DNA from 4 places in the Halobacillus sp. BAB-2008 genome. Region 2 is predicted to be linked to each of the others. Evidence: riboswitches for the same ligand, from Rfam matches in the RefSeq annotation. Region 2 holds a riboswitch; each other region holds the start of a gene.
The links. A riboswitch is a leader RNA that binds a small molecule or an ion and turns the genes downstream of it on or off. The one in region 2 is predicted to bind thiamine pyrophosphate.
Positions count from the first base shown of each region.

Region 1: linked by a shared signal. The riboswitch ahead of D479_RS20010 (thiamine phosphate synthase) and the one ahead of thiW (energy coupling factor transporter S component ThiW) in region 2 are both predicted to bind thiamine pyrophosphate.
Region 3: linked by a shared signal. The riboswitch ahead of thiT (energy-coupled thiamine transporter ThiT) and the one ahead of thiW (energy coupling factor transporter S component ThiW) in region 2 are both predicted to bind thiamine pyrophosphate.
Region 4: linked by a shared signal. The riboswitch ahead of D479_RS17690 (YkoF family thiamine/hydroxymethylpyrimidine-binding protein) and the one ahead of thiW (energy coupling factor transporter S component ThiW) in region 2 are both predicted to bind thiamine pyrophosphate.

Region 1 is NZ_ANPF01000080.1:48,568-50,746, reverse strand. It holds gene thiO (glycine oxidase ThiO) at 1-498, opposite strand, end outside; gene D479_RS20010 (thiamine phosphate synthase) at 495-1,070, opposite strand; TPP riboswitch at 1,160-1,269, opposite strand; gene D479_RS20830 (hypothetical protein) at 1,349-1,510, opposite strand; gene D479_RS16740 (LLM class flavin-dependent oxidoreductase) at 1,678-2,179, shown strand, end outside.
Region 2 is NZ_ANPF01000045.1:2,184-4,362, reverse strand. It holds gene tenA (thiaminase II) at 1-595, opposite strand, end outside; TPP riboswitch at 638-741, opposite strand; gene thiW (energy coupling factor transporter S component ThiW) at 747-1,235, opposite strand; TPP riboswitch at 1,322-1,432, opposite strand; gene D479_RS10650 (DUF3221 domain-containing protein) at 1,532-2,047, shown strand; gene D479_RS10645 (Fic family protein) at 2,075-2,179, opposite strand, start outside.
Region 3 is NZ_ANPF01000051.1:59,397-61,575, forward strand. It holds gene D479_RS12125 (SDR family oxidoreductase) at 1-367, shown strand, start outside; gene D479_RS12130 (alpha/beta fold hydrolase) at 321-1,058, shown strand; TPP riboswitch at 1,142-1,241, shown strand; gene thiT (energy-coupled thiamine transporter ThiT) at 1,331-1,900, shown strand; gene D479_RS12140 (phospholipase D family protein) at 2,076-2,179, shown strand, end outside.
Region 4 is NZ_ANPF01000087.1:37,101-39,279, forward strand. It holds gene D479_RS17685 (ECF transporter S component) at 1-455, opposite strand, end outside; gene D479_RS17690 (YkoF family thiamine/hydroxymethylpyrimidine-binding protein) at 452-1,051, opposite strand; TPP riboswitch at 1,146-1,245, opposite strand; gene D479_RS20020 (PH domain-containing protein) at 1,384-1,815, shown strand; gene D479_RS17700 (GNAT family N-acetyltransferase) at 1,835-2,179, shown strand, end outside.

The DNA of each region.
Region 1 (2,179 bases), on a different contig from region 2:
GGTGCTTCCGAATGACCGTGCGCCTCGCTTGAACGCTTCAGCCACTTTTTCCGGTTTTACGTTGCCGTCCTCCCGAATCCATAAAGCCCCGGAGGACTTAACCCACGGATGACGGATTTTCATCTCTCGATCGTCCAGCCAGGAGAGAGAGGGAAAAGATTGCTGCTTCTCCTGCAGTTCTTTCGCCTCCCTCTCATCCAAAGCGATTTGGAGCATACCGTTTGTAGTCAGCTGAATGTCGATTCCGGAACACTGGTACAATTCTGTTTGCAATTCGTTATACATATCTCTGCTCTTGACACAAAATTCATGGTACAGTCCCGGCGTCCGGTTTTCCGTGTGGACCCCCAGCATCCCTGCAGCAGCCCCTGTCGCTCGTCTGCCACCTGTACCTTTATCCAGCACACACACATCGGCCCCTGCCTTACTAAGGTGATAAGAAATAGAATGACCGATGATGCCTCCACCAACGATTACCGTATCCCAATGGTTCTTCATGAAAGAATCGCCTCCCGATAATTTTCTGCTGCCGAAATTGGATCCTCCGCGCCGAAAATACCCGACTGCACAGCCACGCCTGCTGCTCCTGCCTTCCGCAACAGAGATATATGCTGTGGCTGAATCCCTCCGATAGCGAAAACAGGAATAGCCAACCCTCCGGTAAGCTCCATCAACGAGCTTATCCCCCTGGGTGGCGCGTTCCGCTTACTGTCCGACTGAAATATATGACCGAAGAGAACATAGTCCGCGCCTGCCCTCTGTGCTGTTCTGCCTGATTCCAAACTGTGAACGGAAACCCCTCTAACCTTCCCTGTTCCTACCTTAAGATCATCCATACACCTCTCTGGATAATGGACGCTTCGATCCGTACGATCTGCAATTCCACTATGCTTGTGAACCGTCCACTTATCAGAGACATCCATCAAGTCTCTAAATGCAGCTTCATAATCCACCAAAGACTTTGAGTTATCTCGGTAAATGACAGTGTCGACATACGGATCAATGGCTGGAATTATACTCTTCAAGGTGACGGGATCCATCTCGTCTTTTGTAACGGCTAAAAGTTTCATAGCTTTGTTCCCCCCAATAAAAAATGCCACTTTCCAGAAGGAAAGTGGCATACTTGAACATACGTACACGTGAGTGCAGCGTGATTGTTTTGATATAGCCGCCACTTTCCTCCGCTGGTTTGAGCCAGTTCAGGTTCAAAGAGTCCCGAAGTATCACTTCGATCTCAGCCTTTTCTTAAAGGCACCCCTAGTGCATGTGCTTATTGATTTTGTAATGCATGTGTTCATCCTACAATACATTGAAAATTCCGTCTACCATATTTTTGCAAGGTACTCCGTCATCTTTTCCTGAATGCTCTCCGTTCTGCATAGGTAACGCACGTCCGGCAAACGACGACAGCCCTGCCTTCATCATTGTAATACCGCGATGGATCCACTGGTTTACGTCCACATATCACACAACGTTTCCTGCCAAGCCACCGGTTCAAAAAATTTTTCATTATGCTTCGTCCCCCTTATCTTCTCTGTCTTAAAAAACACCCATATCTAGTTATAATATACCAGTATTTTAGTCCCGTAAATAATAGAGAAACAAAACATTTTGAAACACGAAATAATCTTGTTAAGATATGCTATAGGATTTTCCTAAAGAAAGAAGGTAAACGATATGACGAATACATCTTTTTCCGATACAAAAATATCCGTTCTTGACCTTGTCAGTGTAAAAGAAGGCAGGTCTACGAAACAGGCTTTTGAAGATACGATAAGCTTAGCCCAACACGCAGAAAAGCTCGGTTACAACCGATACTGGATGGCAGAACATCATAACATGCCCGCCATCGCAAGTTCTGCTACGGCTCTCGCTGTCAGTCACGTCCTTCACCATACGTCTGAGATCCGCGTTGGTTCCGGGGGTGTGATGCTTCCAAACCATGCACCACTGATTATCGCCGAGCAGTTCGGAACGCTGGAAACACTATTTCCGGGACGAGTCGACCTTGGACTTGGCCGTGCTCCGGGTACGGATCAAATGACGGCAAGAGCAATGCGCAGGCATTTGGAGAGTGATCCAAATGAATTTCCACAGCAGGTAGACGAACTTAGGGGATACTTCCGGGGGGATAACCCGGTCCATGCCTACCCAGGAGAAGGAACAGACGTGCCGATCT
Region 2 (2,179 bases):
CTTCACGCATCTTATTCTTCTCCTCGTCTGAAGCTTGCTCTGCATAGGCATCAAGCTTCTCACAAAGCTGTCCTGTCAATCCGCCTATTTCTTCCTCTGCATAGAAATCGATCCAATCAAAGAACGGATGATTTTCGTCCGGTTGATAGGCTTTCGTTAGTTCTTTACCGATTTCGAGATATGTCCAGGGGCATGGAAGTAAGGCGGCAATAATTTCTCCAATACTGCCCATATGCGCATGGTAGAGCATATGTTTAATATAGTGGTCCGCTGTCGGTGGCAGCGGGTAACCCTGCAGTTCCTCATATTCTTTACCGATATATCGGCACAGGTTGTTATGGGGATGCACTTCACTGTGGAGCACAAAGTTGATCTGGTCATTGAAGAGCTCAATATCTTCTCTTTTTGGTGATTTGGAAACAGCAATGCCGTACACATGCATAAATGCATTCAAATATTCAAAGTCCGCTTTCACATAATGAGCGACAGCTTCTTTCGGAAGTTCTCCTTTTCCGAGACCTTCAACAAATGGATGGTGAAAAATAGCTTCAAACACGTCCTGATTTTCTTTTCTTAATTGAGTGGAGAATGACATAGTGGTGCCTCCCTGGGTTATTCGGAAGCTACTAGAGGATTGCAGAGGTCCAGACTACTTCCCTACGCTGGTACGAACCAGATCAGGTGTTGAGGGACAAAGGATAATCCTTATCTCAGCGATAATTCGCGCCCCTAGCAGTTTCCGTGTATTATGGTTGTAATAGAAGTTGTTCTGCTTTGATACGTGACAGCACAAACCAGCCGATGGCAGCTCCTGACAGACTGCTGATGAAGAAAGAAGGAACAAAGGCAAACGCTCCGGCCGCACTGCCCATGACGAATCCAGCCAGTGGAACGGCGAGTAATGCTCCAATGATTCCAGTTCCAATCACCTCGCCGACTACAGCTGCCCCTTTCCGTTTGTATATCCGATAAAACAAACCAGCAAATAATGCTCCGACCATTCCACCAGGAAAAGCCAACAGTGTTCCTAGCCCTAAAAGAAATCGCAGCAGGCCGATGCAGAAAGCAATGGCAGCAGCAGGCAGCGGTCCAAGCATCACAGCAGCCATGACATTTACCGCATGTTGGACAGGATATGCCTTCGCGATGCCTGCCGGAAACCAGAGCAGCTGTGCTCCGAATGTTCCAATGGCAACAAACAGTGCCATAATAGTCAATAAACGTGTACGGTTCAATACATTCCCCCCTTCCATAGGAAAATAAAAAAGCCAGGTCCTGGAGAGGACCTGACTCGGATCATAGACAGTCGATGAATAACTATTCGTTCGTCTGACTACTTCCCTCCGCTGGTATTAACCAGATCAGGTTCATAAGAGTCGAAAAGCTTTACGCTTTCCTCTCAGCCTGTAACAAGGCCCCCCTAGTAGTTGAATCGTACTATTTGCTTGGTTGAATCTTATGATAACAAAGTTCGTATCTTCTGTCATGTGCAATATTCTGAATAATATCTGTATTAGAGAGGAGAATGACAATGAGAAACATCTGGACAATGATGGGGGCCGCTTGTTTGATTCTTTTGGCGGGGTGCAGTTCTGCACCAGCCGGCTCGGATTATGAGGAAACGGAAGCAGAGGCGCCTCCGGAGCAAGCAGAAATCAGCGGTTATGTGATGGAACAGGAAGGATCCAGTATCCTTGTCGTCACTCCAACTACAGAGTCAGAAGACAAAGGGCGGGCGATGTGGGTGTCTGAAGCTCCGGACAACGAATGGACAGGTAAGTATGTAGATGTTTGGACAGACGGCCCCATTAAAGAAAGTTTTCCAGAACAAGCACCTGCCGATAAGGTTTCCGAAGTGGAGATGAGTGAAGTAGAAGGGGCCCGATTGACGACCTCCGAAGCCTTGGCTTCCGCTCTAACCGATGTAGAAGATGACAAAATTGTTGCCGTGGCGGAAATTCTATTTGATGAAGACGATGACCAGTGGCAGATTGTTCTTAAGGAAAACGAAGGACCGGAGAAGGAAGTGCTTGTAGAAGATGAATAAAAAGCCGGGGATTCCCCCGGCTTTTGCTCATTTGGCAAGTGGAACAAGCGACGCTTGGATAACCGAATAAAGACTGCTGATATCCTTGACTGAATCGATGCTCGCCTGAAAGACCTCCTCTTTCGGTACACA
Region 3 (2,179 bases), on a different contig from region 2:
GCCGGGCTCGTACCAAACGAATATATGGTCAGCCGGAATGGAACTCCCGGACGCTGTCCATGACCCTGATTCTCCCTATGCTGATTACATAAAAGGACTATGGAATGCGTTGAATGGAGACAGCCGCGAAAATCCGTCGGATGTAGCTGCATTGATGACCGAGTTGATCGAGCAGGACAGAATACGGAAGCTGCGCTTTCCAATCGGAGCGAAAGTGAAGTTCAACGTATTTCTGAAACGGGTCATGCCTTGGAGAATATTGGAGAAAGCAGTGCTGACGACGGTTTTAGGAAAAGGGAAAACGAACAGGAGGAAACGAAATGACCGCAGTGATGAGTGGGGCAGAAGAGATACGGTTCGAGGGTAATGAGGTAGGGATCCTGGTATCCCATGGATTTACAGGAACGACGCAAAGTATGAGGCCGCTGGCTGAAGCATATGGCCGCGCCGGGTATACCGTCGTCTGTCCGAGACTGAAGGGGCACGGGACCACGCCGGAGGACATGGAGTCCACGAGTCATGAAGACTGGATTCAATCGGTCATGGAAGCCTTTGACTGGCTGGAAGCGCGTTGTGAAAAAATCTTCGTCGTCGGCTTGTCGATGGGAGGGACGCTTGCTTTATATGTGGCAGGGAAGAAGAAGGTCGCCGGCGTCATCCCGATCAATGCAGCAATCGATATCCCGGTGCTTGAGAACAGCTCGAGCACAGAGGAGCGCTTTCTTGAAGCGATTGGATCGGATATTAAAGATCCGGAAAGTGACGAGCTCGGCTATGATCGGACACCGGTAAAATCGATTAAAGAGCTGTCGATGCTCATGGGGAAGACCAGGGATCTATTAAGCAGCATTCATTGTCCGATCGTCGTTTTCGTTTCAAGGGAGGATCATGTCGTGCCCCCGAACAATTCCGAGGTGATCTTTGAAACGGTTTTTTCCGAGCATAAAGAAATTATTCATTTGGATGACAGCTATCACGTCGCAACGCTCGACCATGATAAAGACTTGATCATCGAGCGCAGTCTGGAGTTTTTCCAGACGTACACAAATACGAAATAGCATTCCCCGGGAAATAAAAGGCCTTTGTAATTTCGGGTGGTTTCGACTATAATAGAAGACAAATCAAGAAAAGTAAACGGTATAAAGCCTTCAAGGGGAGCCTCCGGCTGAGAGTGGACGCTGTGTCCAGACCCTTCGAACCTGTCAGTTAGCACTGGCGCAGGGATGGCGGCTTTTTTGATGGTGCAATGCTCAACAAGGGACTCCTCCATCAGGAAGCTTCCCTTTTTGGCATTGCTTTTTTTGTCTTCAATTATTGGGGGTAGATAACGATGAGAAATCGTCGTGTATTATTTCTTGTCGAAGTAGCTATATTCTCTGCTTTGGCACTGCTTTTGGACATCATTCCATTTCTTTCATTCAAATTGTGGGCACAGGGTGGTTCTGTGTCGCTCGCGATGGTTCCTGTCTTCATCATCGCTTTCCGTTGGGGAATCAAAGGCGGAGTCGCCACCGGGCTGCTGCTCGGGGCCTATCAAATCTTAACCGGTGCTTACATCATGACACCTCTTCAGACGTTTCTTGATTACTTCGTAGCTTTCGGTGTCATCGGACTTGCAGGTGTCGCGGCAAAGCCGGTATGGAACGCGGTACGGAAACAAAACAAAAAAGCGATCGTCGGCTGGATCATTGTCGGCTGCTTTGTCGGGAGTCTCCTGCGTTTCTTCGGACATTTTCTCGCAGGGATCGTCTTTTACGGGGAGTTCGCGCCGGAAGGACAGCCGGTCTGGCTGTATTCGCTCGTCTATAACGGGGGGTATATGCTGCCTGCATTCGTATTGAGCAGTATCGTCCTCATCATTCTTTTTCTGCAGCGTCCGAAGCTGCTCACACAAGAATAATACAAGGTTCCCATCCCGCTCCTAGGAATCCTTAACCACTAAAAGCATCGTGCTCCGGCACGATGCTTTTCTATTTTTTATAGGGAGGGAGACCCTATTTTATAGCATATGGGTTTCATGCTTCCTGTAGAAGTGTATATACCATTGCACTGGTTACATAAAAGGAGGGCTGGAAATGAAGAAGCTTTTTAGAAAGAAGCGGTTTTGGTTGATTGTCATTCTTATATTTATCGTACTCGTTTTCATGATCGCTTATCATACATCGTGGAAGAAGCTTCC
Region 4 (2,179 bases), on a different contig from region 2:
CTAATGATGAACATAGCTGCTACGTAATCCGTACTTAAGGCGCTGTACCCCAGGCGGAAATATTCCCAGAAAAAGCTGAACACGGCAGCCATCATACCGGAGAGCATAAGTGTAAGGAGTTGGTAACTCTTATAACGGGTGATGGCGAAGGCGGTCTCTGCCCCAAGTCCTTGAATGACGCCTGTCAAAATGAGCATCGGTCCGGACGCATTCCCGAGCAGCATTTCCACAGTGGCGGCAATGGTTTCCGATAAGAATGCAGCGCCTGGTTTCCTTAGTATGTAGGCGGCGATAATGGAGACAATGAACCATATTCCATATATGAAGTCATATCCAATCGGACCCATTAATCCGGACAGAACTTTGCCTACAGGTAGAAAAGCTAAGTAAACAACAGCGAATACGACGGCAAGTACAGACATGACGACGATTTCTTTTAATTTCCAGTTCTTCATTCCTCCTCCTCCTTTTTAGATGGGCTGTTTGCAGAAATGCTCACAGTCATCACGGTGTGGGAGGATCCACCGGCTTCTGTTTCCTTAAACACGTTTTCCAAACCGTGAAAGATGTCGTGGATATCCCCCTCCAGCCTGGTAGAATAGTGGGCAGGTGTTACAGAAATGCCTTGTTCTCTCATCCTTTCAATCTTTTCGTAAATCGTTTCCATATACTTACCTCCACCTAAAGGGTATAGAGAAAACTTAGCTGCCACCGCCTGTTTGACAGCTGCTGTATTCCTGTTCATCACGTTAGATGTTTCATCCAGGTACACATCACCAGTAGAATCGCCCGGGCAGCCGATGGAAAACGTCCCCTGAAATGCGGCATGAACCCCTGTGACGGCGGTATGGTGAAAGACGGCTTTGGCTACGTCAAAGACGTGTTCCAAGCGTCCGCGAACCGTCGTCGTAACATGATCCGTTTTCATCCATACTTTGGATGTGTCGGTCTGTTGAAGGCTTGTCATGATCATATCCTGAAAGTCATTACACATAGGATGGACAGAAAAAGAGCAGCCGGCAATTTTTGAATTTCCACATACTTGAGTCATTTAATTTCCTCCTTTTTTAAACACAAAAAAACTGCATTCCATGGGAATGCAGTCCAACAATCGAAAAGAAAAGCCAAAAAAGAAGTCTGATCGCGAGAGTCAGGCTGCACTTCCCCACGCTAGTATTATCTAGTTCGGGTGCTAAGGGTCGGATAAACCTCTCAGCCGCAAATGCAGCTCCCCCAGTGCAAGTTCCACGTTATGCAGTTGTCTTGGATGCCTTCATCTTAGCGAATATTTTAATTTTTGTAAATGGTTGTTTTTCTTGAAACGTATGCAGGGGTCCGGTCGTAGAATGTAGTAGTATAAAATTTCCATAAAGGAGAGATGGTATGAGCAATCAGCAATCCCTTCGATTCACGTCAAAGAAAAGCAAGTGGTTATCCGTCTTCTTGGTTCTGGTAATGGGAGTGGTACTTATTGATGCGATAGGCGGCCTGGAGTGGGGGGTATTTATGATTCCCGGCCTTTCGAATTCTTACATTGCCAAGGTGATCTTTGCAGTTGTTATAAGTGCGCTCGTCGGCTGGATATATTTTGGGACACGATATATCATCGATCACGAGGAGTTGAAAATCGTCTACGGTCCTTTCCGGAAGCGTGTACCGCTTGACCAAATCAGGAGAGTGGAGGAAGTGAAAGATATACTTCAGGCACCTGCCCTTTCCTTTGACCGCCTGGAAATTCACTATGGAACAGCGGAGTCCATTAAAGTATCCCCGAAAAATAAATCGCTGTTTCTGAAGGAGATTGGGAGTAGATGAGAAAGTACGGAGCACTTTCATGAATATATACAAAAAACAGGAGACAGCTAAGGGAAAGTGGGATTCCTTTTTTAAGGATAACTGGGACAGTCCATATATGATCGTATCAAGCGGGATCTACGATTGCAGGAAGTTAGATGGGTTCACATATGTGGGGGAAAAAAGAGAAATTATCGGTCTCATCACATACGTGGAGAGTGAGGAGGAAGTGGAAATCGTATCTCTGGACAGCTTGAGGGAAGGAAGAGGGATAGGTTCTCTTCTGATTGATAGAGTCGAGAGTGTTGCAGATGGTCGAAGGATTAAGGTAATCACGACGAATGAAAATATTCATGCTATCCGTTTCTATCAGCGCAGAGGCTTC